Regions from separate parts of the Streptomyces doebereineriae genome, predicted to be linked through region 1. Evidence: riboswitches for the same ligand, from Rfam matches in the RefSeq annotation. Region 1 holds a riboswitch; each other region holds the start of a gene.
The links. A riboswitch is a leader RNA that binds a small molecule or an ion and turns the genes downstream of it on or off. The one in region 1 is predicted to bind S-adenosylmethionine.
Positions count from the first base shown of each region.

Region 1 (7,674 bases):
GTGTTCGAGATGGCGTTGCCGGATCCAGGCGCCGTCGAAGCCCAGCCGTTCGCCGTACTCGAACAGCTGGAGCGTCTCCTCCAGGCCGGTGTACGGGTCGCCGTCGGCGAAGTTGCCCGGACTGAGAAAGGCAAGCGAGCTGATCGTGGGGGTACTCATTCGGGGTGCGTCCCTCTCTGGTGATCCCGGTGGCGTCGGCTGGTCAGGACCCGCCGCGCTCGCGGGGGATCTTTTCCCCTGCCTCGACCGCCACGGGCAGCCGGTTCTCGGCCGGGGGCAGTGGGCAGGTGGCCAGGTCGGTGTAGGCGCACGGCAGGTTCGCCGCCCGGTTGAAGTCCAGGACGACCGTGCCGTCGGCGGCGGGCGGGTCGAGGGCGAGGGCCCGGTTGGCCGCGTAGGTGGTGACCCCGGAGGTCGCGTCGGTGAACAGCACCAGCAGACTGCCCGGAGCGTGTCCGGGGAACGCGGTCAGTGCCAACTCCCGTCCGTCCAGCTCGAATTCGATCCGGCCCGGCGCGTCGTACACGTGCTCAAGGCCTTCGACCGCGGCACCCACGGTCGTGGGCCGCGGCTCGTCGAAGGCCGTGTAGCGGCCGGTCACGGCCCAGCGGGGATGCGGGGCATAGGCGGGCGTGCCGGTGAAGGCGGAACGCAGAGGGGTTTCCGGGTGCCGAGGACGCACGATGTCGTGTCCGCCGCGCTTGGCCACCTCGATCACCGCGTCGTCCCAGACCGCGTTCACCCCGCCGCGCTCCGGGAGCACCCCGAAGCGGTGCTCGCCGCGCACGGGGGTGCCGTCGACGACCAGTTCCTCGCCGTCGTCGAGGACCACGACGACCCCGTCGGCGCCGGTCGACCAGGCGCCCGGAGCGTCGGGGAAGCGCTGCGGCTCGTCGCTGAGCCAGTGCAGGCCGGTGATGGCGAGGAACCCGTGGGGGTCGGCGAGTCGTGCCTCCTGCCTGGTGTGCCACTCCTGCCAGTCGCGGGTGAAGGCGGACAGGTCTGCGGTGGTGTCCTGAACGGTCATGCGTGCTCCTTCGTTTCCAGGGGCTCGGATGCGGTCCTGGGGTAACGGCCGCCGGGGATCGCCGCGAGCAGTTCGCGGGTGTACGCGTGGCGGGGCCGGGCGAACAGGTCTTCTGCGGTGCCCGTCTCGACGATGCGGCCGGCCCGCATGACGGCGACGTGGTGGGCGATCTGGCGTACGACGGCCAGGTCGTGCGAGATGAACAGGTACGCCACCCCGGTGTCGGCCTGCAGTTCGGCGAGCAGGTCGAGGACCTGGGCCTGGACGGAGACGTCGAGGGCGGACACCGGCTCGTCGCAGACGACCAGGTCGGGGGAGAGTGCCAGGGCGCGGGCGATCGCGACGCGCTGCCGCTGGCCGCCGGACAGCTCCGCCGGGCGGCGCTCCAGCGTCGACGCGGGCAGCGCCACCCGATCGAGCAGTTCCCGGGCCCGGGCCAGCCGGGAGGCGCGGTCGCCGACCTTGAAGGCACGCAGCGGCTCGGTGATCACCTCGCCGATGGAGAACCTCGGGTCCAGCGAGGCGTACGGGTTCTGGTAGACGAGCTGGGCCCGGCGTCGCAGCTGCCGCGCCGGTGCCCCGCGCGCGGTCGTGACATCGGCGCCGTCGAACACGATGCGTCCGGCGGTCGGGTCGGTCAGGCGGAGCACCAGGCGGGCGGTGGTGGACTTCCCGGAGCCGGACTCGCCGACCAGGGCCAGCGTGCGGCCCCGGTGGAGGGTGAAGCTGACGTCGTCGACCGCGCGCAGCGTCCCGGAGCCGGGCAGGCGGAACTCCTTGACCGCACCCTGGACCTCGACCAACGGCGCCGTCCCGGGAGCGGACGGCGTCGTGACCGTGGCTCGGGGGCGGGCCGTGGCCAGGCTCGGCGCGCTGGCCAGCAGCCGCCGGGTGTATGCGTGCTGCGGGTTGTCGAGGATGTCGCGGGTCGGACCGGCCTCGACAACCCGGCCCTCGGACATGACCACGATCCGCTGTGCCCGGTCGGCGGCCACGCCGAGATCGTGCGTCACCAGCAGCACCGCGGTGCCGGACTGTTCGGTGAGGTGCTGCAGGTGGTCGAGGATGACCCGTTGCACGGTGACGTCCAGGGCGCTGGTCGGCTCGTCGGCGATGATCAGCTTGGGTTTGCCGGCGATGGCGACGGCGATGAGGGCACGCTGCCGCATTCCGCCGGACAGTTCGTGCGGGTACTGCCGGGCGCGGGTGGCCGCGTCGGGCAGTCCGGCCTGCTCCAGGATGGCGACCGCGTCCGACGGGGCGGACCGGCGGGTCGTCAGCTGGTGGATGCGCAGCACCTCGGCGACCTGCTCGCCGATGCGTTTGACGGGGTTGAGCGACACGGTGGGGTCCTGGGGCACCAGGCCGATCCGTGCGCCGCGTACGGTGCGCAGCTCGCGTTCGGACAGCGAGGAGAGGTCCTGGCGGCCGAAGCGGACGGTGCCGGCGTCGATGCCGCCGTTCGCCGCCAGGAGCCGGATGATCGCGTGCGCGGTCGTGCTCTTGCCGGATCCGGACTCGCCGACCACCGCGGTCACCTGGCCCGGCCACACGTCGAGGTCCACGCCTCGCACGGCCTGCACAGTGCCGCCGCGGGTGCGGTACGACACCGACAGGCCCCGTACCTCCAGCAGCGGTTGCGGTGTGTTCGTCACATTCCCACCCGTTCCGGGTTCGTCCGTCGTGGGGCCGGTCATCGCTGTCGGGACCATTCGCCGTCCAGGGCTCGCGCGATGCGGTTGGTGGCCAGTACGGTCGCGGCGATCGCCAGGCCGGGCAGTGCGGTGAGCCACCAGGCGTTGCCCAGGTAGTTGCGCCCGTCGGAGATCAGCGTGCCCCATTCCGGTGCGGGGGGCGGTGCCCCGTAGCCGAGGAAGCTCAGCGACGACACTGCGAGGACCGAGGTGCCGAAGTCGAGGGTGGCCAGGACGATCACCGGGCCCGCCGCGTTGGGCAGTACGTGCCGGCCGAGGACTGAGTACCAGCGGGTCCCGCACGAGCGCGACGCCTCGACGAAGACCGCCTGCCGTACCCGCAGCACCTCCGCGCGTGTCACCCGGGCGAAGGCGGCGACGCTGGCGGCCCCGACCGCGACGGCGACCTTGACCGTTCCGTAGCCCAGCGCGGTGACCAGCGCCAGGGAGAGGAACAGTGCCGGGATCGACAGCAGTACGTCGACGAAGCGCATCAGTACGTCGTCGACCCAGCGGCCCACGAAGCCGGCGACCAGGCCGAGCAGGCCACCGACCACGAAGGCGACCGCCACCGCGATCAGCGTGGCCTTGAGTGACAGCTGCGCACCGTGCACCACCCGGGAGAACAGGTCGCGTCCCAGTTCGTCGGTGCCGAACCAGTGTGCGCCGCTGGGGCCGCGGAAGTTCTGCGACGGCACCCCGTGCAACGGGTCCTGGGAGGTGAACAGACCCGGCCGGAACGCGGCCAGTACCACGAGGACCACGATGAGGACCGATGCCAGCAGGCCGGGCCGGCGCACGAAGAAGCGCAGGACGCGCCGCAGTTCGAGACCTTCTCCGGGACTCGGGTCGGGGCCGGGTTCGACGGATCGTGCGGGGCCGAGCGCGGCGCCGGTGGCGACGTCGTCGACGAGGGGCTGGGTCATGCCAGGCTCCCCTTCCTGCCGGAGGCCACGACGATCCGCGGGTCGAGCAGCGGATAGACGAGATCGACGATCAGGTTCGCCAGCACGAAGATCAGCGCTCCGAACACCACGACTCCCTGGACCAACGGGATGTCCTGGGCCGTGACCGCGGCGGCCGTCACCCGGCCCAGGCCGTCACGGGAGAACACGGTCTCCACGACCACCGAACCGGCGATCAGTTGCCCGGCCAGCAGCCCGACGACCGTCAGCGCCGGCAGTGACGCGTTGCGCAGGGCGTGCCGCAGGTGGATCCGCAGCCTGCCCGCGCCCTTGGCCCGCGCTGTCTCCACATAGGCCTGATCCAGGGCCGTGAGCAGGCTCTTGGCCAGCACCTGCGCCACCAGCGCGCCGGTCGGGAGCGCCAGCGTCAGCGACGGCAGCACCAAGCCCGGCAATCCGTCGTTGCCGAACGCGGGGAACCACCGCAGCCGGAAGGAGAACAGCTCGACGAGCAGCAGCCCGACCCAGAAGGTCGGCACAGACACGCCCAGCGGCGGCAACGACAGCAGCAGTTGCCGCAGCCATCGCCGCGAGGTGTAGGTCGCCAACACCGCGAGAGAGCCGCCGAGGACCACCGCGAGCAACAGCGCCGTGCCGGTCAGCGTCAGGGTCTGTGGAAGTGCGTCGCTCAGGGTCGTGGTCACCGATCGGCCGGTGGAGACCGAGTCGCCGAAGTCCCCGCGTACCGCGTCGCCGAGGTGGTCGGCGTACTGCACCAGCACCGGCTTGTCGAAGCCGTACTCGTGTCGGAGCCTGGCGAGCTGCGCCGGATCGACCTGCCCCGAGTCCGCTCCGGCGCCGGCCATCGCCGACACCGGATCACCGGGGAGGAAATCCAGCACCAGGAACGAGACCGTGTAGGCCGCCCACAGCACCCCGAGGGCCTGTGCGAGGCGTTTGATCACATAGCGGCGCATGCGTCAGCCGATCCAGGTGTCGTGCAGCTGGATCCGGCTGGAGGCCTCGAAGTCGAGGTCGTGCACCTTCTTCGCCACCCCGAGCTGGGTCTGCAGCTCCACCACCGGCACGATGTACGCGTTCTTCACGATCAACTGCTGTGCCTGGTCGACCAGTTGCTTGCGCTTGGCCGCATCGGTGGTCGCCGCCTGCTGGTTCAGCAGCGAGTCCAGCGGGCTTGCGGGCAGGTGGTAGAAGTTGGCCAGCCGGGTGGAGTACTGGCTGCGCAGGATGTCCGGGTCGGCGCGGGTCAGGTTGCCCCACCCGGCGTCGAAGTCACCGGACTGCAGCGTCGCGGCGAGCTGGCTGATCTGCCGTTCCTTGAGCGCGACGTCGATGCCGACGGCCTTGAGCTGCTGCTGGATCAGCTCCAGCGCGGGCTGGTTCGTGGCCGCATTGGCGAACCACGTGACGGCCAGGCTCAGTCTGGTGCCGTTCTTCGTCCGGATGCCGTCGCTGCCGGTCTTCCAACCGGCCGAGTCCAGCAGCGACTTCGCCTTCGCCGCGTCGTAGGCCAGAGCCGAGCCGAGGTTCGCGTAATCCGGCGTGGTGTGCGCCAGGATGCTGGTGGCCGGCTGCGTGCCGGTCGGGAACACGGCGTCGACGATCTGCTGCCGGTCGATGGCGAACAGGATCGCCTGACGCACCTTCACGTCCTTCAGCAGCGGCCGGGAGTTGTTCAGCCCCAGGTTGAACACGTTGCCCGGGTTGGCCCGTCCCAGCAGGCTCACCTGGCCGCCCTTGAGCGCCGCCTCGTCGGCCTTGCCGACGCTGCTGATCGCGTCCACCTGGCCGGACTGCAGGCTGCCGGTGCGCACCCCCGCCTCGGGCACCACCTTGAACACCACCTTGTCGAGGTACGCCTCGCCCTTCTTGGTCCACAGCGAGGAACCCCAGTCGTACTTGGCGCGCTTGGCCAAGGTGATCGACTGGTTCTGGACGTAACTCTTCAGCGTGAACGGGCCGCTGCCCACGATCCCCTGGCTGCACTTCTGTTGCGGGGACTTCTTCGCGCTCGCCGACGATTCGATGCCCAGTGAGAACGTGGAAGTGGCCTGGAGGAACTGGGCGTTGGGCTGCTTGAACTTCACCCGCACGGTGAGCGGGTCGACCGCGGTGGTGCTCTCCACGCCGCTCAGGTATCCCTGGGCCAGGATTCCCAGGGCGCCGAGCTTCGGTACCGCGTCGAAGTTGTCCTTGACCACCTGCGCGGTCAGCGGTGTTCCGTCGCTGAAGGTGACACCGGATCTGAGGTGGAAGGTGAAGGCCTTCGTGTCCGGGCTGATGTCCCAGCTCTTCGCCAGCCACGGCACGATCTTGCCGGTCTTGGGATCCTGGTCGGTCAGGGAGTCGACGACCTGACGCAACGAGTAGATGGTGTCGTTGCTGCCGACCTGCTGCGGATCCACGCAGCCGGCGTCGGAACCCACCGCGAACGTCAGTGTGCCGCCGGGCCTGGCCTGACCGCCGTCGTTGCTCGAGCTGCTGCCGCTGCCGGACGAGCATGCGGTCAGCAGCACACTGGTTGTCAGGAGCGCGGACAGTGCCGCCCATCGGGCAGAGCGGGAATCCGGATGAGATATCACGGAACGAGGTCTCCTACTCGAAAGCCGACACGCACGTTCTACGCGCGCGGGCATGGAGATGAGGGGATGGTGTTGCTCACGAAAAGAGCCGCACTGTGTGAGAGCGCTGAGAGGGAAAGGGCTCAGGAATTGCCGCGCGTGTCAAAGACAGCGGTGAGCGGCTTCAGCCAGTCGACGGGACGCAGTCAGCCATGACACAGGCAGCTGGTGATGCGCTGCAGGTCGATGTGGCGTCGACGGGAGAAGCGGGGGAGAGTCGCGGAAGCCGTCATGGAGAGACTCGAGACGCTGCTGTGCCGCACGCTCACTCCTCCATGTCGGGCCCCTGCCGCGGGGCCTCGCGCTTGCCGGGTCGGCGACCCGGCCGGGCTTTCACCTGGAGCACCCCACCGCGTCGGAGGGTTGCCGGTCAGCAAGCCAGGGCTTGATGCTGACACTCAATGCCATTTGAAACTTTATCTATCTCCGACGTAATCCGTCAACGGGGTGCGGGTGTCCTGGCCCGGGGAGCTGAGGACGGGGTCGAGCCGTGAGGTGCGGACGCAGCAGTGACAGGACGGCGGCCGCGGTGAGCAGACCGGCACAGAGGAGAGTCGCGTGTGCAAATGCCGTACGGGGGCCGCCGGTTGATCCCGACGTACCGTGCAGATAGCTCCCGGAGACGGCGCTGAGGGCGACGGCCGCGGCGATCCGCTGGGCCATCTGGAGAATGCCACCGGCCACTCCCGCGGCCTCGGCCGGAGCGTGCTGAAGGACCAGGGCCTGGTTGGGGGAGACGGTCAGCCCGGCGGCGGCACCGGACAGGAGTTGAACGGCGGCGAGCAGCAGAGGGAGCGCGGTGCGCGGCGCGGTGAGGGCGACGGCCGCGCCGCCCAGCAACGTGAGGATTCCCAGGGCGAGACCGACGGTGACGGTGTGCGGTCCGAGACGGCGCACCACGCGCCAGGCCACGGCCGAGGTGACTCCCATGGCCACGGCGGATGGGAGGGTGACAAGAGCGGCGGTGAGCGCGGACAGTCCGAGACCGCTCTGCAGGAACATGGTCAGGACCAGCGTCGCCGCCAGCGAGGAGCCGAAGGCGGCCATCGCGATGGCTGTCCCGAGCGTGTACGGGCGCGAGCGTGGGAGTGAAGGGTGCACCAGCGGAACCCGTCCGGATCGCATGCGCAGACGTTGTCCGAGAACCAGGCAGCAGGCCAGTCCGACCGCGGTGACGGCCCACAGTGCCGCACCCTGGGCGCTGCCCGGTCTGCTGATGAAGGGCAGCATCAGGGCCAGGGTGAGCGCACCGGCCCAGATCAGTCCCCACCAGTCGAGCCGACTGCGTCCGACCGTCCCCCGTGCCTTCGGGAGCCAGCGGAACGCGAGCCAGAGGGTGACCATCCCACAGGGCGTGTTGAGCAGCAGGCACAGCCTCCATCCCAACTCAGGGCCGCAGGTCGCGA
Region 1 covers NZ_JAVREZ010000010.1:114,155-121,828, reverse strand. The annotation lists gene RNB18_RS27715 (LLM class flavin-dependent oxidoreductase) at 1-159, opposite strand, end outside; gene RNB18_RS27710 (DUF1684 domain-containing protein) at 203-1,027, opposite strand; gene RNB18_RS27705 (ABC transporter ATP-binding protein) at 1,024-2,739, opposite strand; gene RNB18_RS27700 (ABC transporter permease) at 2,721-3,647, opposite strand; gene RNB18_RS27695 (ABC transporter permease) at 3,644-4,603, opposite strand; gene RNB18_RS27690 (ABC transporter substrate-binding protein) at 4,607-6,229, opposite strand; gene RNB18_RS53780 (putative leader peptide) at 6,415-6,501, opposite strand; SAM riboswitch class IV at 6,565-6,674, opposite strand; gene RNB18_RS27685 (MFS transporter) at 6,689-7,674, opposite strand, start outside.

Region 2 (7,674 bases), on a different contig from region 1:
AGGAGGACAGGTCCCGGTTCCAGACGAACTCCAGGTGCTTCAGCGCCGTGGCGCCGCTGACCTGCTGGCGCCTGACGATCCGTGCCAGTTCCTCGGCCTCGGCGTCGGTGTCCGCGAGGGCGAAGGAGGCGGCGGGCAGGATCAGCAACTGGTCGTGGCGCCGGCCGTACTTGGCGAGGCGGTTCTTGACGTCCGTATAGAAGGCCTGGCCCTCCTTGAGGGTGGCGTACCGGCTGAAGATCGCGTCGGCACCGGACGCGGCGAACTCCCGGCCCTCCTCGGAGTCGCCGGCCTGGAAGACGACCGGGCGGCCCTGCGGGGAGCGCGGGACGTTGAACTGCCCGTGGATGTCGAAGTGCTGACCGGTGTGCACGAAGGAACCGGCCTTGGCGTCCCGCAGGAACACGCCCGACTCCTGATCGGCGAGGATCTCGTCGCCGTGCCAGGAGTCGAAGAGCTCCTGGGTGGTGGCGAGGAACTCCTTGGCGCGGGAGTAGCGCTCCTCCTGCGGCAGGAAGCCGCCTCGGCGGAAGTTCTCGCCGGTGAAGGCGTCCCAGGAGGTGACGACGTTCCACGCGGAGCGGCCGCCGGAGAGGTGGTCGAGGCTGGCGAACTGGCGGGCCACCTCGTAGGGCTCGTTGAACGTGGAGTTGATGGTGCCGGTCAGACCGAGGTGCTCGGTGACGGCGGCCAGCGCGGCGAGGACGGTGAAGGTGTCGGGGCGGCCGACGACGTCCAGGTCATAGATCTTTCCGCCCTGTTCCCGCAGGCGGAGGCCCTCGGCGAGGAACAGGAAGTCGAACTTGGCGCGTTCGGCGGTCTTCGCGAAGTGCGCGAAGGAGCTGAACTCGATGTGGCTGCCGGCCTCGGGGTCGCTCCACACGGTGGTGTTGTTGACGCCCGGGAAGTGCGCGGCCAGGTGGATCTGCTTCAGCGGCTTGCTCATGATGTGCGGTCCTTCCGGCTCAAAGGCTCAGAGGCTCAGGCGGCGGCGTAGCGGTTGGCGGGGCGGTCGAGGCCCAGCAGGCCACGCAGGGTGTCGGCCTCGTAGTCGGTGCGGAATGCGCCCCGGCGCTGGAGTTCGGGGACCAGACCGCGGGTGATCGCCGGGAGGTCGTGACCGAGGACGGCGGGCCGCAGCCGGAAGCCGGTGAGGCCGGCGGCCTGGAACTCACCGAGCAGGTCGGCGAGTTGGGTGGGAGTGCCGGTGAAGATGCGGGCATCGCTCTGGTACGGCTCTCCCGCGCGGGTGTCGAGACGGTCCCGGCGGGCGGCGGCCTCGGCGGGGTCGTCGTCGAGGAAGACGACCAAGTCGCCGAAGACATGAAGGAGTTCGTCGGCACGGCCGGCCGTCTCCTGCTCGGCGCGGATCTCGGAGACGATGGCGCGGGCCTGGCCGGTGTCGTGCGGGGTGATGTAACCGACGTCGGCCTGGCGGGCGATGAGCCGGTAGGGGACGGTCTGGTGCCCGAGGGCGGTGACGAGCGGCTGGCCCTGCGGCGGTCGGGGCGTGATGGAGGGACCCTTGACGCTGAAGTGCTTCCCCTCGAAGTCGATGTAGTGCAGCTTGTCCCGGTCGATGAAGCGGCCGGTGGCGGCGTCGCGGATCTCGGCGTCGTCCTCCCAGCTGTCCCAGAGCCGGCGCACGGCCTCCACGTAGTCGGCGGCCTCGTCGAAGAGGTCGGTGACGAGTTCCTGCGTCTCGGGACTGTCGTAGGCCTCGATACGGGGGATGGTGCGGCGGCCGAAGTGCGCGGCCTCGCCCGGTCGCGCGGTGATCTGGACCCGCAGGCCCGCGCGGCCGGTGCTGACGTAGTCGAGGGTCGCGATGGCCTTGGAGAGGTGGAACGGCTCCGTGTGGGTGACCACCGCGGTCGGGACCAGGCCTATGTGCCGGGTGAGCGGGGCGATGCGCGAGGCGATCAGAACGGCGTCGAGCCGGCCGCGGACCTGGTCGGTGCGCTCGTCCGGGTCGAGGAAATGGGACGACTGCGGGCCGAGGCCGTCCTCGATGGTGACGAAGTCGAGCAGGCCGCGCTCGGCCTCGGCGACCAGGTCGGCCCAGTATCCGGCGGTGAGCAAGTCGTGGGGCCGGGCCTCTGGCTCGCGCCAGGAGGCGGGGTGCCAGCCGGTGCCGTCCAGAGCGACGGCGAGATGCAGCAAGGAGGGAGACGAAGAAGAGGGGGACACGGGTGGGTGCCTTCCTGAAGATCCGTACGAGATGGCCGGCCCCCAGGAGGTCGGGGCACGGCGGCTGGGGCAGCTGAACGGGTCAGGAACAACAGAGCGCGGTGGACACGCGCAGGAGATCGATGTGGGGCCGGGAGTGGAGGTGGGCGGAGCGGAGTGTGCTGATCACGCCCGTCACCTCCTCCTTCTGGACGCGCGACGGCGCCCGGCGGATCTCGTCGTGAGTCACAACACCGGGCCCTGGTGGGATGTTCCTGGACTGCGGACCAGGACGATGGGCGAGCGGCGGCGCAGGGTGAAACCGATCGACTCGTAGAGCCGGATCGCCCTGGTGTTGTTCGCCGCCGCGTGCAGGAACGGGGTGTCGCCGCGCTCCCGAATCCCGGCGGCGACCGCGCGGACCAGGCGGGTGGCGAGGCCCCGGCCCCGGTACGCGGGGTCGGTGCAGACCGCGCTGATCTCGGTCCAGCCGGGCGGGCGGAGCCGTTCGCCGGCCAGGGCGATGAGCCGCCCTTGGTCCCGGATGCCGAGATAGGTGCCTAGTGCGATGGTCCGCTTGAGAAAGGGTCCCGGCTTGGTGCGGGCGACCAGGTCCAGGATCTCGGGTACGTCGTCGGGGCCCAGCCGTACCGCCTCGGGGGCCGGTTCGGCGCGCAGCGCGGTGTCGACGAGTTGGACGCCCACGCCCCCGCCGACGATCTCCCAGCCGGCCGGGACCGTCTCAACGGGCTTGATCCGTACGGTGGTTCCTGGGCCGACGAGCGTGAGCAGGTCGGCCCAGGCGGCCGGGTCGCGGGGATCGGCGAGGGCGGCGAAGGCGTAGACGTCGTCCGGGTAGCGGGCGGCGCGGCCGACGCGTTCGGCGAGGTGGGCGTGCGGGCCGTCGAGGGCGGCCCATACGGCGTTGTCGAGGACGGATGTGTCGTGCGCGGTGGGTCTCGAGAAGGCTCCGCCTGCGCGGAAGTCGGTCTGCTGGGCCACGGAGGCGGAGTCCTTTCCTACCGGGTTCGCCGAGGACGGGTCAGGAGTTGTCGAGCGGCAGACCGGGCGGGTTGACCTCCGACTTGGAGACGGCGTCGTTGGAGAGGTTCCACGCGGTGAGCCACTTGGCGTACTGACCGTTGTCGATCAGGTGGTTGATCGCGTCGGCGAGGGGCTTGGCGAGGCCGCTGCCCTTCTTGGCGGTCGCGGCGATCAGGCCCTGGAGCGTCTCGCCGGCACCGGAGTACTGGCCCGCGATGCGGGTCGCGTTGGGCGTGCTCGCGGTCTGGGTGACGTGGTAGGAGGAGTTGGGGCTGGGGCCCAGGTAGGCATCGATCTTGCCGCTGGCGAGGGCCAGGTAGATGCTGGGGCTGTCCTGGAAGTACTTGATGGTGAGCTTCTTGCCCTCCTTCTTCAGCTTGGCCTGCCACTCCAGCAGGATCCGCTCCTGGTTGGTGCCGGCACCGACCGAGACCGTCTTGCCCGCGAGGGCCTCGTAGTCGCCGTCGAAGGTCCACTTCGAGGTCTTGAGCGTCTCGAAGGCGAGGTCGTCCTTGCGGTAGGAGGCGAACTCGTACTTCTGCTTGCGCTCCTCGGTGTCGGTGATGTTCGAGAACCCGACGTTCACCTTGCCGCTGTCGATGCCGACGAAGAGGTTCTCCCAGGTGAACCGCTTGACCTCGGGTTCCAGGCCGAGGACGGCGGCGACCAGGCGGGCCAGGTCGGTCTCGGAGCCGGTGAGGGTCTTCTGGTCGCTGCCCACGAAGCCCAGCGGCGGGGAACCGGAGGGCAGGGTGCCGGAGCCGATGACGAGCTTGCCGCTCTTCTTCACGGCGGCGGGCAGTTCGGCGCTGATGGACTTCACCTCGGCGACCTTGAGCGCGGTCTCCTTGGCGGCGCCGTTGGACAACCGGCCCACGGTCACCGTGCCGGCGCTGTCGGTCGTCCCGGTGGCGGCGTCGCTGTCACCGCCGCAGGCCGCGAGCCCGCCGGCGAGGGTGGCGACGGTGGTCGCCGCGGTGATGCCGCGTATCAGGCTGCGTCGGGAGGGGTGAATGGGCATGGCTGTCCTTAGGAGTTGGGAGAAAAGGGGTGAGGAGTTGGGGGAAAGGGGTTCAGAGGACCTTGCTCAGGAAGTCCCGGGTCCGCTCGTGCCGCGGCCGGTCCAGGACCTCGGAGGGCGGGCCCTGCTCGACGATGCGTCCGCCGTCGATGAAGACGACCCGGTCGGCGATCTCGCGGGCGAAGCCGATCTCGTGGGTGACGATGACGAGCGTGGTGCCGCTGGTCGCCAGGTCCTTGATGACGGCGAGGACTTCACCGACGAGTTCGGGGTCGAGGGCGGAGGTCGGCTCGTCGAAGAGGATGACTCCCGGGCGCAGGGCGAGGGCGCGGGCGATGGCCACGCGCTGCTGCTGGCCTCCCGACAACTGCCGGGGGTAGGCGCCGGTCCTGTCGCCGAGCCCGACCCGGCCGAGGAGTTCGCGGGCCAGTTCCTGCGCCTCCGCCCTGCCGAGCTTGCCGGTCGCCACCGGCGCGGCGGCCACGTTGTCGAGGACGGTCAGGTGCGGGAACAGGTTGAAGTTCTGGAAGACGAACCCGATGCGGCTGCGCTGGGTCAGGATGGCGCGCTCGCTGAGCTCCTTCAGCCGGTCGCCCTGTCGGCGGACGCCGATCAGCTCGTCGTTGACGCTGACATGGCCGATCTCCGGCTTCTCCAGGTGGTTGATGACCCGCAGCAGGGTGGACTTCCCGGAGCCGGACGGGCCGAGGATCACGGTGACCTCGCCGGGCCGCACGGTCAGGTCGACCCCGTCCAGTACCCGGTGGGTGCCGTACCACTTGTGCACGCCGTGCACTTCGAGCGCGACCGGGGTGATGTCGGTGACGGTCATATCGCGGTCTCCCTGCGGACACGCGCCTTGAGGTCGGTGAGACCGGCACGCAGTTTCTGGAGCGGTGTCGGCGGCAGGGAGCGGGTGGCGCCCCGGGCGTAATACCGCTCGACGTAGAACTGGATGATTGAGACGGCGCTGGTGAGGATCAGGTACCAGACGGTGGCGACCAGCAGCAGCGGCACGATGTCTCCGGGGTAGGTGGAGCCCATGGACTGCACGGTGCCGAACAGGTCGAGCAGGGAGACGTAGAAGACCAGCGAGGTGCTCTTGATGAGGCCGATGAGCTGGTTGACGTAGTTCGGGGTGATCGAGCGCAACGCCTGCGGGAAGACGATCTTCCGGAACTGGTACCCCTTCGGCAGACCGAGTGCCGAGGCCGCCTCGTGCTGGCCCTGGTCGACGGAGAGGATGCCGCCACGGACGACCTCCGCGGCATAGGCGGCCTCGTTGAGGCTGAGGCCGATCACCGCGATGACCATGTCGGTGGCGAGCCGGGACTCGTCGAAGGAGAAGAAGGCCGGCCCGAAGGGGACGCCGACGCTCAGCGTCTTGTACAGGGCGCTGAAGTTGTAGAGGAACAGCAGGAGCACGATCAGTGGAATGGAGCGCAGAGCCCACACATAGGTCCAGCTCACCGCCCGCAGCACCGGGCTCTTCGAGAGCCGGGCCAGGGCGAGCAGAATGCCGCCGAGGAGGCCCAGCACCGCGCTGTAGGCGGTGACTTCCAGGGTGATCAGTAGCCCGTCGAGGACGGTCGGCCGCAGGAACCAGTAGCCGAACCGGTCCCACTGGTAGAACGGGTTGGTCACCAGGCCGTGGACGAACTGGGCCGCCAGAACCAGGACGACGGCGGTGGCGATCCAGCGGCCCGGTCGCCTCAGCGGCAGAACTCGCTGCGCTGCGAGTGGCTTTGACGATGCGTCGGGCTTCGGCGGTGCGTCGGTGACGGACACGGCGGCACCTGGGGGTTCACTCATGAGGGGGCTCCGGCGGAGTCGGGTTCCCCTGGGGCACGGCGAACACGGCGTACTACGGCGGCAGTACGTGACGCTCGGGCACCGGGGGCTGGGCGGACGACGGCACACCGCGAACGCGGCGTTCGTCAGGAACGCGGGGGCTGGGAAGGAATGTCAGCCCCGACAGCGGGCACGGCCCGGTGCGGTACACAGTGCGCTGCTCACGCGGAGCAGATCGACGCTCCGGTCTGCCACGAGCACGTTCGTGTACGGCTGTACGCAGCTCGGGGAGCGGCGCGTGGCCGTCCTGGAGACTGCGTACATGTCCGTCACCGTGCTCTTCCGGCCCCTGGGGCCCCTCGCGCTTACCGAAACGTGATCCGGTCCGGTCGTCACCTGGGGCACCCCACCGCGGAGCGAGGGTTGCCGGTCAGCAAGCCAGGGCTTGTCGCTGACACTCATGACCGTTCTGGGCCGTAGTTAAGACAATTGCCCGAACGAATGTCAATCCTGGTCCATCAGGTGGAACCCTCAGGACGTGCGGGCGGCGTGCGAGGCCCAGTCCAGAATCTGTACGGCGGCCCCGGCGGCCTCCAGGCCCTGGCAGTGGGCGTGGTGCCGGCGGGCGATGCCGTCGAGGTCGAGGTGGGTGCCGAAGGCCGGGTGGGCGGTCAGACGGCGGGCGTAGGCCCACAGCGCGGGATGGCCGGCGAGGCGCTGCACCGCGGCGGCGTCGAGGTGGTGGCGGTGCACGGTGTCGAGTTGCACCAGCGTGACCCACAACTCGACATCGGCGGCGGTGATGTGATCCCGGATCAGGAACTCGCGGTCCACCAGCCAGCGCTCCAACGAGCCCAGGGAGTCCAGCAGTTGCTGCAGGGCGGCGACACGGTCCGCGTCGTCACCGCCCGTCCCCCCGGCCTGCTGCGCGGCCTGCGCGATGCCCTTGCTCATCCGCTCGACGGCCTCGGTCTCCGACTCCGCTCCGCACGGGTACAGCGCCGGACGTCCGCCGCCGAAGTGCCGGGCCAGGTCGCGGGTGATGTCGGTGGCGTGGGTGCTGACGATCCGTCCCGACCAGTCGTCGCTGAGCACGGGTGCGACGGCCGCGCCGGTGTACCGGTGCGCGCTGGCCTCGTACAGCGGGCGCAGCGCGGAATGCCCCCCGTCGGGACAGTCGGGAACCGGGTCCAGGAGGGTCACGGGACAGATGTCGTCAAGGCCGAGCAGGCTGTGCACGACGGCGATGCGCAGACCGTCAGCGCAGGCGGCGGCCAGGTGCAGCCGGTAGCGGCGCGGCACGGCGTAGTGCCCACTGCGGGCGTCCTGGCCGATCCGGCCCCGGAACGCGGGGGCCGGGTGGGTGGCGGAGATGCGGGCGAGCGGTGTGACGGACATGGGTCTCCCCGGGGTGTCGGTGTGCAGACGTACACGCGGCGGAAGCGTCGGGCTCAGCCCAGGGGCCTGATGGCGCTGCAGACCCGAAGAAGATCGATGTGGCGGCGGGAGGTCAGAAGAGGCGAAGGCCGGGATGTCCGGCTCACTCGGCCGACGGCCGGTTCCACGCGCCCCATGTTTCCCTACCTGTTCACTAGGATTCCCATCTGGAGTGTCGATCGGGCCGGGGCGCACGTCAAGAGGGCGTCCAC
Region 2 covers NZ_JAVREZ010000008.1:114,759-122,432, forward strand. The annotation lists gene RNB18_RS23740 (NtaA/DmoA family FMN-dependent monooxygenase) at 1-946, opposite strand, end outside; gene RNB18_RS23745 (LLM class flavin-dependent oxidoreductase) at 982-2,190, opposite strand; gene RNB18_RS23750 (putative leader peptide) at 2,273-2,419, opposite strand; gene RNB18_RS23755 (GNAT family N-acetyltransferase) at 2,416-3,171, opposite strand; gene RNB18_RS23760 (transporter substrate-binding domain-containing protein) at 3,212-4,234, opposite strand; gene RNB18_RS23765 (amino acid ABC transporter ATP-binding protein) at 4,287-5,066, opposite strand; gene RNB18_RS23770 (amino acid ABC transporter permease) at 5,063-6,046, opposite strand; SAM riboswitch class IV at 6,382-6,491, opposite strand; gene RNB18_RS23775 (glutathione S-transferase C-terminal domain-containing protein) at 6,557-7,423, opposite strand; gene RNB18_RS23780 (putative leader peptide) at 7,477-7,599, opposite strand.
Region 2: another riboswitch for S-adenosylmethionine. It lies ahead of RNB18_RS23770 (amino acid ABC transporter permease); the one in region 1 lies ahead of RNB18_RS53780 (putative leader peptide).

Region 3 (7,674 bases), on a different contig from region 1:
AGGCGAACCATGTCCGCCTGCGGCCCCTTCTGACCTTGCGAGATCTCGAACTCGACCCGCTGGCCCTCTTCAAGGGTGCGGTAGCCGTCCATCTGAATCGCGCTGTAGTGGACGAATACATCCGCACCACCGTCGACCGCGATGAAGCCGTACCCCTTCTCCGCGTTGAACCACTTGACGGTGCCCTGAGCCATGCCTAACTCCCCTATTACTGGCCCTTGCACGGATCCACACTTCGTGGATCCGGGTCAGACCTCACCCCCCACATGGTTGGGGGCGTGCGCCGGAACGCGTCGACCGCGGCTGAATGTATCTGTCCAACTGCCGTCTGCAACAGGTCAATCGGACGAGAATTCTGGACGGAAGGGGTCCGGAATGTAGTGAGAATTCGCCTGAATTCGGGGCAAGTCGGGCCCCATAAAAGACACATAAGGCACTTAAGACGCGCACACTTTGGCTACTTCTCATCGCATGTGGAGCGAGAACTCATATGCACGCGGCAAGAAGAAAGCCGCTGCTTCCCCAACTGTACCGCGCTCAACCATAGAGAATTGCCCCCTCCGCTTCTCAAGCGGAGGGGGCAATCCGATGAACACTCGGTAATTACCGTTACCGAAGGTAATGACCAGTCATACGGTCACCCGCCGGCGACGGCCGGAATGATCGAGACGCCGGCCCCGTCGGGCGTCGCCGTCTCCAGCCCCTGCTCGAAGCGCACATCGTCGTCGTTGACGTACACATTGACGAACCGCCGCAGCTTGCCCTGGTCGTCGAGAACGCGCGCGGCGATACCGGTGTGGTTCTTCTCCAGATCGGCGATGACGTCGGCGAGGGTCGCGCCCTCGGCCTGCACCTCGGCCTGCCCGCCGGTGTAGGTGCGCAGGATGGTGGGGATACGGACGGAAACGCTCATGTTTCAGGACCTCCGGTCGGGGTGAGGGCTTTCAGCGGCCGCGGCGACTACGCGAGGCCGGCCTCGCGGAACGAATCCAGGTTGGGGCGGATCGTGGCGGTGAGACCCGTACCCGCCACCGCGTCCAGCGTCTTCAGACCATCACCGGTGTTCAGCACGACGGTCGTCAGCGAGGGATCCAGCAGACCGTTCTCGATCAGCTTCTTCGCCACGCCGACGGTCACGCCACCCGCGGTCTCCGCGAAGATCCCCTCGGTCCGCGCGAGCAGCTTGATCGCGTCGACGACCTGCTCGTCGTTCACGTCCTCCACCGCACCACCGGTGCGACGCGCGATGTCCAGCACGTACGGACCGTCCGCCGGGTTCCCGATCGCGAGGGACTTGGCGATGGTGTTCGGCTTCTGGGGCCGGACCACGTCGTGGCCCGCCTTGTACGCGACCGACACCGGCGAGCACCCCTCGGCCTGCGCGCCGAAGATCTTGTACGGCTTGTCCTCGACGAGCCCGAGCTTGATCAGCTCCTGCAGACCCTTGTCGATCTTCGTGAGCTGCGAGCCGGAGGCGATCGGCACGACCAGCTGGTCGGGGAGCTGCCAGCCCAGCTGCTCGCAGATCTCGTACGCCAGGGTCTTGGACCCCTCCGCGTAGTACGGCCGCAGGTTGACGTTGACGAAACCCCAGCCCTCGCCGGCCGGGTCGCCGATCAGCTCGGAGCAGAAGCGGTTCACGTCGTCGTAGTTGCCCTCGATGCCGACGAGCTCGCCGCCGTAGATCGCGGCCATCACGACCTTGCCCTGCTCCAGGTCGTGCGGGATGAACACGCAGGATCGGAACCCGGCCCGGGCCGCGGCGGCACCCACGGCGCCGGCGAGGTTGCCGGTGGAGGAGCAGGAGAGGGTGGTGAAGTCGAAGGCGCGAGCGGCCTCGATGGCCTGGGCGACGACCCGGTCCTTGAAGGAGTGCGTCGGGTTGCCGGAGTCGTCCTTCACGAAGAGCTTGCCGGCGTCGACACCCAGCTCGCGGGCGAGGTTGTCGGCCTTGACGAGCTTGGTCCAGCCGGGGTTGATGTTCGGCTTGTCCGCCACGTCCGCGGGGACGGGCAGCAGCGGGGCGTAGCGCCAGATGTTCGCGGGGCCCGCCTCGATCTGCTTGCGGAGCTCCTCGGTGTCGTAGGCCGAGAAGTCGTACGCGATCTCGAGCGGGCCGAAACACTCCTCGCAGGCGAAGACCGGACCGAGCGGGACGCGGTGGCCGCATTCGCGGCAGCTCAGCGCCGCGGCGGGACCCAGATCGACGGAGTTCGTGGTGCTTGCAACAGTCTGCACAGCCATGGAGGCGAGGCCCTTTCTCCTCATCTTCCTCACGACGCATCTCGCCGTGAGACGGATTTGGCACCTTCCCGAGTCGGGAGCCTCGCGGAAACGATCGTCAGCGATCGCTACGAGAACCGACTGGAGGGTTGCCGGGGCTTCATCGGGCCGTATCCCTCTGCCCCTCTGGATGAGCGGTATGAAGTTGTGAACAGCGGGCCACCCAGGACATGCGATGGTCATCCGCGTTGTTCAAGACTGTAACCGACGGCCAGGACAGTTGAGAGAGACGTCCGAACCGCGAGATGGATCAAAGGCAGAGGAGCCGCGCACTGTGCTGAACGAAGTCGAGCGCTGGCTGGCCACGCGTTCCTGGTCCGTGACCGATCGCCCGCTGCACAGGATCATGGCGGCGAAGCGGGGCACGGGCCGGACGGTCAGTGTTGTCCTGCCCGCGCTCAACGAGGAGGAGACGGTCGGTGACATCGTCTCCGTGATCCGTCATGACCTCATGCAGCAGGTCCCGCTCGTCGACGAGATCGTCGTCGTCGACTCGGGATCCACCGACCGCACGTCCGAGGTCGCCGCCGCGGCCGGTGCGCGGGTCGTCCACCGCGACGACATCCTCCCGCGCATACCCGCCGTGCCCGGCAAGGGCGAGGTCCTGTGGCGTTCCCTGCTCGCCACCTCGGGGGACATCGTCTGTTTCATCGACGCCGACCTGAAGGAGTTCTCCTCGGACTTCGTCTCCGGCATCGTCGGCCCGCTGCTCACCGACCCCGAGGTCGACCTGGTCAAGGGCATGTACGACCGTCCCCTGGGCGGCGCCGCCGGGCAGGGCGGCCGGGTCACCGAGCTCATGGCACGTCCGCTGCTGAACATGCACTGGCCGCAGCTGGCCGGTTTCGTGCAGCCGCTGGGCGGCGAGTACGCGGCCCGGCGCTCGTTGCTGGAGCAGCTCCCGTTCCCCGTCGGCTACGGCGTCGAGCTGGGCATGCTGGTCGACGCTCTGCACCTGGTGGGCCTGGACGCGCTCGCACAGGTCGACGTCGGTGTGCGCAAGCACCGTCACCAGGACGGGCAGGCCCTGGGCCGGATGTCCGCCGCGATCTACCGCACCGCCCAGCTGAGGCTGGCCCGCGGCCATATGATCCGGCCCTCCCTCACCCAGTTCGAGCGGGGCCGGGACGGCTTCGAGCCGCGTACGTACTCCGTGGACACCGAGGAGCGGCCGCCGATGGTGGAGATCGCGGAGTACGCGAAGCGTAAGGTCGCGTGAGCGACCGGGTGACAGAACGGGGCGTTCCGTATACGTCCGCGCACTGAGCGCAACCGTACGTTTGAGCGTTTCCGGGCCGGGCTAGGTTGTGGCGTATGGCTTCCACGTCTTCCGTGCAGGGTGCTGCCCAGGTGCTGGTCGCGTCCAACCGCGGCCCGGTCTCGTACGCGGTCCAGGAGGACGGTTCGCTGAGCCCCAAACGGGGCGGCGGCGGACTGGTCTCGGGGCTGTCGGCCATCGGTCCGGAGGCGGGCGCGCTGTGGGTGTGCTCGGCGCTGTCCGACGGCGACCGCGAGGCGGTGCGGCAGGGGGTCGGCGAGGACGGCGTCCGCATGCTCGCCATCCCGGCCGACGTGCACGCGGACGCGTACAACGGCATCGCGAACTCGGTCCTCTGGTTCGTCCACCATCTCCTCTACCAGACCCCGCTGGAGCCGGCCTTCGACGCGGAGTTCCGGCGGCAGTGGGGGTCGTACGAGACGTACAACCGCGCCTTCGCGGAAGCTCTCGCCGAGGAGGCGGGCGAGGGGGCGGCGGTCCTGGTCCAGGACTACCACCTGTGTCTGGTGCCGGGGATGCTCCGTGAGCTCCGTCCCGACCTGCGCATCTCCCACTTCTCGCACACGCCGTGGGCGCCGGTGGACTACTTCCGGATGCTGCCGGACGACATCGCGGGCCAGGTCCTTCGGGGCATGTTGGGCGCCGACCGGCTCGGCTTCCTCACCCGCCGCTGGGCGGACGCCTTCACGGCGTGCGCCACGGAGTTCGCGGACGGGCTCGGAGAGACCCGGATCGGGGTGCACGGGCTGGGCGCGGACGCCGACTTCCTGCGCGCCCGCTCCCACGAGGCCGACGTCGAGGAGCGCATCGTCGCCCTGCGCGAGGAGATCGGCGCGGGCCGAAAGACGATCGTCCGGGTCGACCGCACCGAACTGTCGAAGAACATCGTGCGCGGCCTGCTCGCCTACCGGCGGCTGCTGGAGTCGCGGCCCGAATGGCGGGAGCGGGTCGTGCACGTGGCGTTCGCGTATCCGTCGCGGCAGGACCTGGCGGTGTACCGGGACTACACGGCTTCGGTGCAGCGGCTGGCGGACGAGATCAACTCCCAGTACGCGACGCCGGGTTGGACTCCGGTCGTGCTGCACGTCAAGGACGACTTCGCCCGCTCGCTGGCCGCGTACCGGCTGGCCGACGTGGCGCTGGTCAACCCCATCCGGGACGGCATGAACCTGGTCGCGAAGGAGGTGCCGCTGGTGTCCGACGAGGGGTGCGCGCTGGTCCTGTCGCGGGAGGCCGGGGCGTACGAGGAGCTGGGCGACGACGCGATCGTGGTGAACCCGTACGACGTGGAACAGACGGCGGCGGCCCTGCACGAGGCCCTGACGATGCCGGCCCACGAACGGGCCGAACGAGCGAAGAGGCTCACCGCGGCGGCGACGGCACTGCCGCCGGCGCAGTGGTTCCTGGACCAGTTGAACGCGCTGAAGGCGGTGAGCAGGTGAACGCGGTGGGCGGGCGACCCCGGTGACCGGCTGGCGCCGTGAGCGGGCGACCCCGGTGACCGGCTGAGCGACTGCGCCGGTCAGGCGACTGGCCGACCGTGCCAACCAGACCACCCGGCCACCCGGCCCTCCAGCCACCAGCCGACTGCGCCACTGACCGATGCCCCGACCACCCGACTGCCCCCACTTCACCCCGCGGAGAGGTACCCCATGAGCAGCCACACCGACCCCGGCGCCCTGCCGAGCCCGGCGACGCCCGCCGGGCGGGACGGGCTGCGGGCGATTCTCGCGGAGCCGCAGCGGGCGGTCATCGGGCTCGACTTCGACGGGACGCTGGCGCCGATCGTGGCGGACCCGGAGCAGGCGCGGGCGCACCCCGAGGCGGTGGCCGTCCTCGCCGCCCTGGCACCGAAGGTGGCCTCCGTCGCGGTGATCACCGGCCGCCCGGCCGAGATCGCGGTCCGCTACGGCGGCTTCGCGGGCGTCCCCGGCCTGGAGCACCTGACGGTCCTCGGCCACTACGGCGCGGAACGCTGGGACGCGGTGACGGGCGAGGTCACGGCGCCCGAACCGCACCCGGGCGTGGCCGCGGTCCGTGCCGAGCTGCCGGAGTTCCTCGACGGAACGGGCGCCTGGATCGAGGAGAAGGGCGGCCGGGCGGTGGCGGTCCACACCCGCCGGGCCCCGGACCCCCAGGCCGCCTTCGACGCCCTGCGCGCCCCCCTCACCGACCTGGCCGGCCGGCACGGCCTGATCGTCGAGCCGGGCCGCCTGGTCCTGGAACTGCGCCCCCCGGGTATGGACAAGGGCGTGGCCCTCCTGACCCACGTCCGCGAACTGTCCGCCACGTCCGTCCTCTACGGCGGTGACGACCTGGGTGACCTCCCGGCCTTCTCCGCGGTCGACGACCTTCGCAGCACCGGCACCCCCGGCCTCCTGGTGTGCAGCGGCAGCGACGAGGTGACGGAACTGCGCAAACGGGCGGACCTGGTGGTGGACGGCCCGGGCGGCGTGGTGGGCCTGCTGCGCGCCCTGGCGGAACGACTCACCTGACCCTCACCCGGCCCTCAGCGTTCCTGCCGCCGCGCCTCCCGGACCCGGCGCAGGCGGTTCACCGTCACCGGGTCGAAGGCCAGGGCGCGCTCGTCGTCCAGCAGGGCGTTCAGCAGCTGGTAGTAGCGGACCGGCGCCAGCCCCAGCTCCTCCCGTATGGCCCGCTCCTTGGCGCCGGGGCCCGGGAAGCCGCGGCGCTCCAGGGCGAGGATGTCCCGCTCCCTGCGGTCCAGCTCCGGATGCTCCATGCCCGGAACCGTAACCCCCGCCACTGACAGCGACTACTCCGCCTTCTGCGCGGTCAGCTGCAGCGCGCGCAGCACCTCCGAAGGGCTCCCGCCCGAACTCACCGCCGACCCGATCTGCTTCTTCACGGCCGCGCTGACCGAGGCCCAGGACGTCTTGCCCACCGGAGGCAGCTCGGAGTCGGGCAGCGCGTCGAGGAAGGGCTTGAGGTCGGAGTCCCGCGAGGCCCGGCTCATGACCGAGGACGCGGAGTTGGTCACCGGCAGCAGGTCGTACTCGCGGGAGAACGCGAGCACGTTCTTCTCGCTGTACACGAAGTCGAGGAAGTCGCCGACCTGCTCGGCGTGCCCGTTCTGCTTGAAGGCCATCATCCAGTCGGCGACCCCCATGGAGTTCTTGGTCTCCCCGTGGGCCCCGGGCATGGGCACCATCCCGAACTTCAGCCCCTTGGCGGCGGCGGTCTTCATCAGCGAGGGATGCCCGTTGAGCATGCCGACGTCCCCGGCGGCGAACGCCGAGAACGCGGCGGCCCGGTTGAGGTTCTCGGGCGCGACCGGCCCGGTCAGCCCCTTGCCGACGAGGTCGTCCCTGAGCCAGGTCAGCGTCGTGACGTTCTCGCCGGAGTCGATGCCGTAGGTCCCGACGGAGTCGACGTACCCGCCGCCCCCGCTCAGCAGCCACTGCATGGTCTCGGCCTGCGCCTCCTCAGGACCGAGCGGCAGCGCGTACGGGTACTTCACCCCGTCCGCCTTGAGCGCCTCGGCATCCGCGGCGAGCTGCTTCCAGGTCGTCGGCGGGGTGAGCCCCGCGTCGGCGAAGAGGGTCTTGTTGTAGAAGAGCAGCCGAGTGGACGCGGCGAACGGCATGCCGTACTGCATCCCGTTGATCCGCCCCGCCGAGGCCAGCTGCGCGACGAAGTCCGCCTGCTCCCGGATCCCGATCAGGTCGTCGGCCTTGTACAGCAGCCCCTTGTCGGCGTAGTCGGCGTACGCGCCGATCTGCGCCATGTCGGGTGCCTTCCCGGCGTCGACCAGCTCCTTGACCTTGCGGTCCACGTCGGTCCAGGAGTACACGCTGACGTCGATCTTCACGCCGGAGTGCTCGGCCTCGTACTCCTTGACGAGCTTGTCCCAGTACTTCTGGGAGCTGTTGGCCGAGCTGTCGCCGTAGTCGGCAGCGACCAGCCTCAGCGTCACCTCGTCCGACCCGGCCCCCAGCCCGCAGCCGCCGAGGACCGCCGTCATGCCCAGCGCGGACACCGCCGCGATCGTTCCCGTCCTGCGCCGCCGCACCGACAACCGCCCCACACTCACGTTCAAAAACTTTCGAAAAGTCATACATATCTCCGACGTAAGGTCTACACCACGTGAG
Region 3 covers NZ_JAVREZ010000014.1:112,460-120,133, forward strand. The annotation lists gene RNB18_RS33690 (cold-shock protein) at 1-194, opposite strand, end outside; gene RNB18_RS33695 (ubiquitin-like small modifier protein 1) at 638-913, opposite strand; gene thrC (threonine synthase) at 961-2,244, opposite strand; SAM riboswitch class I at 2,262-2,420, opposite strand; gene RNB18_RS33705 (glucosyl-3-phosphoglycerate synthase) at 2,558-3,502, shown strand; gene RNB18_RS33710 (alpha,alpha-trehalose-phosphate synthase (UDP-forming)) at 3,598-5,004, shown strand; gene otsB (trehalose-phosphatase) at 5,215-6,057, shown strand; gene RNB18_RS33720 (DUF3263 domain-containing protein) at 6,072-6,305, opposite strand; gene RNB18_RS33725 (ABC transporter substrate-binding protein) at 6,339-7,640, opposite strand.
Region 3: another riboswitch for S-adenosylmethionine. It lies ahead of thrC (threonine synthase); the one in region 1 lies ahead of RNB18_RS53780 (putative leader peptide).